3 regions of the Hominibacterium faecale genome follow, and region 1 is predicted to be linked to each of the others. Evidence: riboswitches for the same ligand, from Rfam matches in the RefSeq annotation. Region 1 holds a riboswitch; each other region holds the start of a gene.
The links. Region 1 has a riboswitch for FMN ahead of LG211_RS14535 (ECF transporter S component). Riboswitches for the same ligand answer to the same signal wherever they lie in the genome.

Region 1 (2,267 bases):
TTTTAGAGAATTAAAAAAAGACAAACATGTGGCTGGAGAGCTGGATCTGGAGCAGCCGGACCGAACGGATACAGAGGCGGATTTTATTAAAAAAGAAAGCGCCCTGCAAATTTATCAAATCCTTCATCATATGGAGGAGCCGTACAAAGAGGTCTTTTCTGTCCGGACCTTTGGCGAACTGCCGTTTAAAGAAATTGGGCAAATTTTCGGCAAAAGTGAAGGCTGGGCCCGAGTGATTTATTATCGGGCCAAAGTGAAGATTCAGGAAAGGTTGGAGGAGGAACAGCATGAATAGATTGGAATGCAAAACAGTAAGAGATTTGCTGCCGCTGTATATGGACGGTATCTGCAGTGAGGAGAGCCAAAAGCTTGTGGATGAGCATCTGGCGCAATGCAGTGATTGTAAAAAAATATTCGAACAAATGAACATGCCGGTCGAGGCTCCCATCACTGCTGATGAAGGGAAAAGCGCTTTACAGAGAATAAAAAAGAAAATCCGAAAAAAGTATGTGATCCTGGCTGTTATTACAGCGCTTTTGGCAGGCCTTTGGACGGGGCTATCGATCTTTATGCAGCTGGTGGAAACGCCCATGTCCTATGAAGAGGTAAAGGTTTCGGTGGTGCAGGATAAAAAAACACCTACTAAGCATAACTTGACTTTTAGCGGACCGTCATACGAAGGTCTCTATGGGGAAGCCGAGCTGGTGGCGGAAAATGAACAGTATGAATATTTGGCGGAGGTTATTCACTGTACCAGCTCTATGTGGAGCAGGACCTTTAAAAGAAAACCCATGAAAAATGAGGTGACCATGACCTTTTCTTCTGATCCGGAGGACAGTGTGGACGGCGTTACACAATTTGAGGATGGGAGGGAACAGAAAATGAGAACCGTGGCCGCATATTATCAGGCCACCCCCGGTTCGCCCCGTTATCTACTATGGGTATCCGATGATTTTAAGGATCGGGTCTATCGGCAAATCGATGAATGGAATGCGGTGGCCGGAGAAAGAATTGTAAAGGCGGATCAATAGGGGGATTAAAACGCATTTTACAACAAAAATTTGACAACGCCCCGATTTCCCACTATAATATTATCGTAAAAACAAATCTGTTTCAGGGCGAGGCGAAATTCCTCACCGGTGGTAATGAGCATGAGCTACGAGTCCACGAGCCTTTTTGGCCGAACGGGTCAGATCCCCGTACCGACGGTATAGTCCGGATGAAAGAAACACGGATACGGTTCTTGTATTTAGTGACTTTGCCCTGGAATTTATTCCAGGGTTTTTTAGTGACCTGACAGATTCCTGAACTTATTCATAGAAAATGGAGGAATCAAAAAATGAGCGAGGCAAAAATGGGAGAGAACTTAAATCAAAGCGGACACAGACAGTCCAACTCAGTGAAATTGGCCAAGATGGGCATGCTGGTAGCCATATCGGTTGTATTGGTATATTTTATACATATCCCAATGTTTACGGCGTTTTACGAATATGACCCGGCGGATATTCCAATTCTGATCGGAACCTTTGCTTTCGGACCTTGGGCGGGGCTCCTTCTGACAGTGGTGACTTCTGTCATTCAGGGACTTACGGTCAGTTCAGCCAGCGGGGTTTATGGAATTCTGATGCACGTGATCGCCACAGGAGCATTTGTTCTGGTAGCAGGGTTTATCTACAGAGGCGAAAAGACTAGAAAAAAGGCGATCATTGCACTTCTTTGCGGAGTCCTGGCCATGGTAGTGATAATGGTCCCGGCCAACATTCTGATTACACCGTATTTTATGGGCGCACCAAGATCAGCAGTCGTGGCCATGATTCCGGTTATTATCGCCTTCAATTTTACAAAGGCAGGGATCAATGCAGTGCTGACCTTCTTCCTTTATAAGAGAATATCCAAATTCCTGCACAAATAGAGATTCATGTAATTGTCCATATAAGAAGATACCCGGCGGATTATAAAATTCTGCCGGGTATTTTTAAATTGGTGGTTGTCAATCCGATTTTATGTGGTAAAATAGAAGAGAATCTAAAATTCGCAGCGGCTGGGTGTGGCGCAGTTTGGTAGCGCGCGTGGATGGGGTCCACGAGGCCGCAGGTTCAATTCCTGTCACTCAGACCAGTAAGACAAGTTTCAACTAAGAGAAAAGTTGGAACTTGTCTTTTTCTTTTATAACGCAGGAAATATCGATGCAATCGATATTGACGGAGTTTCAAAGAAAGTACCTTGCAAAGTGTCGGCCCTTGCGGCCGACATGTGTGAATAGGGAG
Region 2 (2,267 bases), on a different contig from region 1:
CGCAGACAGGAACTGTCCCAAAAACATGGCCATGGTGCAGAAGCTGATGTTGGTACCTTTCTTTTCCGGCGTGCTTTTGTTCACTACCAGACTATTGAACAACGGTGTGGAAAAACCGAATCCCATTCCGGCAAAAAAGACGGCGATCCAAAGCACGACAGCTGTCCCCGAAAGGAAATACAAAAGGAAGGCGATTCCGTAAAAGCAGAACGCTGCAAACAGGCATCCTTTGGGCTGAAAGCGGCTGACAATTTTAGGCATGAATCCGGCTGCCAGTACGGCTACCAGGTCCAAAGCGGCCAGATAATAGCCTGTAAAGGAGGGACTGTAACCCAGGTTTGTCTGCAAATGGATAGGCAGCGAGACCATGGCCGTAAAAAACATCAGCATGCCGAGAAAAGCAATCAAAAGCACCAGTCCCAGAGGAACGCCCTGCTTTTCCCAAGCGCCTGCTTCTTCCTGGGCATCGCTGTCTGCTGCCGCCTGGCCGCCTTTGGGAATAAAGAGCAGCAGCATGAGCAGGGCCAGAAAACCCAAGCCATAAATGAAAAACGGGCTGCGCCAGGAAACGTCCGCCAGAACGCCGCTGATGCTGAGAAAGATCACGCCGCCGAACTCCATGGACATACCTTGCATGGCAATCATCTTCAGCTGTTTTTCCCCCTGGAAAAAGGCGGCGATCAGCGCTACGCTGGCGTTCATGATCGCTGCCGTAGCCGCGCCCAGAAGAAAGCGGTCGATGAAAATGGCAAGAGCGGTGGGCATAAAAGCGCCGCCTACACCAAAGAGGCCGTAAAATAAAAGCCCCATCAACGCCACCCAATAAGGTCCTATTTTATCGATCAGCTTACCAAAAACAATGGCCGTGGCCACTACTCCCAGAGCAGGTGCTGTAACCAGCCAGGACGCATAATTTCCCAGGCCGTAGACGCTGCCCAATTCCGGCAGAGCCGGTGTAATGGCGTTTCCGACCATTACCGTCAGGCTGCTGATAAGCATGATGGCTGCGATTCCCGGGATTCCTACTTTTCTTTGTAATGATTCTTGTGTCATAAAATCCTCCTTACACAACAAAAAAAGACATCTCTTCGATGCCTTCTCTTATAATTCTTCGATATTTGAGTACTAAAAGAAAGCATCTTTTCTGCTTTCTTCTCTCATCCAGACTTTACTGTCGGCTTCGGGATTTAACCGAATTGGCTTGCGCTCGCGGGCTGTACCGCCGGTAGAGATCACTCTTCTAGAAGAAATCCAATCCTAGTTTTAATTTCGTCCTTATCATAGCAAATAGGGTTTGCACTTGTCAATATGATTTTTAATCGCAGCCGTGCCACGCTGCCCGAAGCCGCCAATACCAACGGTATATTCACCATACTTGCGATGGGATAAGCAGAAGACGATTACACTTCCTCCCTTGCCCACGTTGCGATTCTCTGAAAATGCAGTACCAGTTTTCCATCATAAAGCTTCACAGGAATATCGGCATCAATGGGATAAATAATCGGCAAATTCTCATCCTGGAAAAAGTAAACCATGATCCTTCCCTGGTACGGGTCTACGATCCAGTATTCCCGCACGCCCGCGCTTTCATATTTAGAAAGCTTGGTGATATAATCCCGCCGCTTGGTCCCCGGGGAAACAACCTCCAGTACAAAGTCCGGCGCGCCCATAATGTTTCGCCTTACGATCTTGTCACGGTCGCACACAATTACCACATCCGGCTGGATCATGGTCTTTCCATCATTATCCAGCTGCACATCCACCGGTGAAATGAACGGTATGCAGTCTCCGTCTTCATCAAGGATAAAGTTGGAAATCTGCCGATACAGTTCTCCCGCCATCAGCTGGTGAAAGGTCGTCGGCGCAGCCATGTCATAAAAATATCCGTCGATCAGTTCCACCCGCTGATCCTCCGGCAGCGCCCGGTAATCATCGACCGTATACTCGCCCGGCTTTCGATTCACCTGATACGCAACAGAGGATTCCATCACCACCATCTGTTCCTTAAAGACACGTTCTAAAGCCTGGAGCGTATCATATCTGGGGTTTTTCGTTTCCCCGCCGAAGATTTTCTGTACCGTACCAAGGGGAACACCCGATAATTCTGCAATCTGCGCGTACGTATATCCCCGCTCCTTCTTTTTCTCAATCATTTCCTGGATTCTCATATGGCTCCTCCTCATACCCTTTTACTAAATGCATTATACCATATAATATCCATAATTTCACCGTTTTTTATTAAAAATCGGTTAAAAGCTTTTCAAATT
Region 3 (2,267 bases), on a different contig from region 1:
ATGGACGTCCTCCAGGACCTTCTTTGCCCGGATCCGCAGGCTTCCCTGCCGGCTCTCCATCAGACAGCCGATCTCCTCTATGATTCCTGTAAACATGTTCTCACCTCTTTGGTATGGCTTGAATCATCAAATCTTCGCCTATTTTTTCAAACTGGACGTTATCCAATGATATGGCTTCATCCATGCGGGCCAGGCCTTCACCTTCCACCGGCGTCGGCGCATCTTTTCCGCCGATTATTTTCGGTGCGATAAAGAAAATAACCCGATCCACGATACCGGCTTTCAATGCCGATTCATTGAGCCTGCCGCCCCCTTCCAGCAAGATGCTGTCGATTCCCCGCTTTCCCAGCTGCATCATCAAATCATCCAAATCCACCTGTCCGTCTCTGCTCTTGGTAAGCAATACTCGATCACCTAATCGTTTCTTTTTTTCCGGGTCGCAATCTGACGTGGCCGCCAGGATGTAATTATCATCTTGCAGGACCTTGGCTGAAAGGGGTATCTTCAAATGGCTGTCAACGATGATGCGTACCGGATCCCGGCCGCCTTCTTTGCGGCAGGTCAGCCTGGGATCGTCGGCAAGCACCGTCCCGATTCCTACCATGATTCCTGTGAGGCTATTACGCATCTCTTGCACCAGACTGCGGGATTCTTCGCCGCTGACCCATTTGGAATCTCCCGTTCGCGCCGCAATCTTGCCGTCCAGTGTCATGGCTGTTTTCATTACAACAAACGGTCTTTTCTCCATAATATATTTGAGAAAAATTTCGTTGAGGCTCCTGCACTCCTTCTCCAGAATACCGGATTCTACCTGGATTCCCGCATCCTCCATCATCTTGATTCCTTGTCCTGCCACCAGCGGATTGGGATCCTCCATGCCTATATAAACCTTTTTAACCTTCTTTTCAATGATGGCCCTGGCGCATGGCGGCGTCTTGCCGTAATGGGAGCACGGCTCCAGGGTTACGTACATTTCCGCGCCCTGAACGTCGTGGCCTGCCCTGGCCGCATCTTCAAAGGCATTGATCTCTGCGTGGTTCCCGCCGTATTTCTTATGCCAGCCTTCTCCGATGATCCGGCCGCCTTTTACGATTACGGCTCCCACCAGCGGGTTGGGCGAGGTCCTTCCTCTGCTCTGCTCCGCCAGGTTTAATGCATAACGCATATATTCTTCTTTTGTCATCTTCATCCCTCCCAAAAACACAGAAAACCCCGAAATCAAATTCGGAGTTTTGTTTTATAATCAGCATTCCTATCTTTTGCTGAATCCCGGCACGTTCTTTGATGCCGATTATCCTTTGCCGTACAGATTTTTACCAGTGCGTGCGGCACCGATTATCTTAAACAAAAACCCTGAGAAAATTTCTCAGGGTAAATTTACATAGCAAAAGAGCTCTTTCATCTTCTCTCATCCAGACTTTACTGTCGGCACCGGAATCTCACCGGTTCATGCGCTGGGCGCTCGCGGGCTGTACCGCCGGTATGGAATTTCACCAAACCCCGAAGACTTGTTATTCAATTCATTTTTTATTATAGACCTTCTGACCGTATTGTCAAGAAAAAAATTTTCTGTGCCGCCAGAAAGGGGGGGGCGATTCAACTCCGCACAGCCGGGCCGGCAGGCACCGGCCGCACATCGTTTTCATCACAATACACACATAAGCGCTGCCTCACATTTTCTGTATTTTTCGCCTCACGGCAGCACCAAATTTTTTTGGCGATCCATACTTCTAAAATAAGTATACCCCCCCCCCCCCAGCCATATTTTGTCAATGTTTTTTTACAAAAATCCAGGATTGAACAAATCGCAGGCTGGAAGGAAGGGCGCGGGGTTAATTGCAAACCAGTCATGCATAGAATAGATTTACCATTATAAAAACGCCGTATTTTTGTGTAAAATGGTGTAAAAGTTGTGCGTTGCAGAGAGCAAAATCAGTAAAAATCGGAACTCAAAGCAGATTTGGCAAAATTTACCCGCTGGAAACGTTAAAAAATACACTAATTTCATTCAATAATACAAAATTAGTGTAAGAGGATTGCCGCCGCGAATAAGTCAGCCTACATTCTATTCCATCGCATAAGCGCCTTCCAAGGAAAACACGGTCTCCTCGCAGATGTTTGTCGCATAATCAGCAATGCGCTCCAGATGGGCGGCAACAAAGGCAAACATAATGGAAAGACGGGCGTTTTTGGAATCAGTGGCTGCAATTCCGATCTGTTCTTCGTATACGTCGCGAAACAGCTCATCCACCTCTTCATCCGCTTTC

Region 2: linked by a shared signal. The riboswitch ahead of LG211_RS09765 (MFS transporter) and the one ahead of LG211_RS14535 (ECF transporter S component) in region 1 are both predicted to bind FMN.
Region 3: linked by a shared signal. The riboswitch ahead of ribD (bifunctional diaminohydroxyphosphoribosylaminopyrimidine deaminase/5-amino-6-(5-phosphoribosylamino)uracil reductase RibD) and the one ahead of LG211_RS14535 (ECF transporter S component) in region 1 are both predicted to bind FMN.

What each region holds. Positions count from the first base shown of each region.
Region 1 is NZ_JAJAGH010000010.1:25,661-27,927, reverse strand. Features, by position in the region: gene LG211_RS14545 (RNA polymerase sigma factor) at 1-295, shown strand, start outside; gene LG211_RS14540 (zf-HC2 domain-containing protein) at 288-1,031, shown strand; FMN riboswitch at 1,106-1,235, shown strand; gene LG211_RS14535 (ECF transporter S component) at 1,340-1,912, shown strand; tRNA gene LG211_RS14530 (tRNA-Pro) at 2,042-2,118, shown strand.
Region 2 is NZ_JAJAGH010000007.1:14,891-17,157, forward strand. Features, by position in the region: gene LG211_RS09765 (MFS transporter) at 1-1,053, opposite strand, end outside; FMN riboswitch at 1,146-1,253, opposite strand; gene LG211_RS09770 (Uma2 family endonuclease) at 1,401-2,168, opposite strand; gene LG211_RS09775 (GNAT family N-acetyltransferase) at 2,239-2,267, opposite strand, start outside.
Region 3 is NZ_JAJAGH010000009.1:153,337-155,603, forward strand. Features, by position in the region: gene LG211_RS13820 (riboflavin synthase) at 1-96, opposite strand, end outside; gene ribD (bifunctional diaminohydroxyphosphoribosylaminopyrimidine deaminase/5-amino-6-(5-phosphoribosylamino)uracil reductase RibD) at 101-1,183, opposite strand; FMN riboswitch at 1,397-1,512, opposite strand; gene phoU (phosphate signaling complex protein PhoU) at 2,066-2,267, opposite strand, start outside.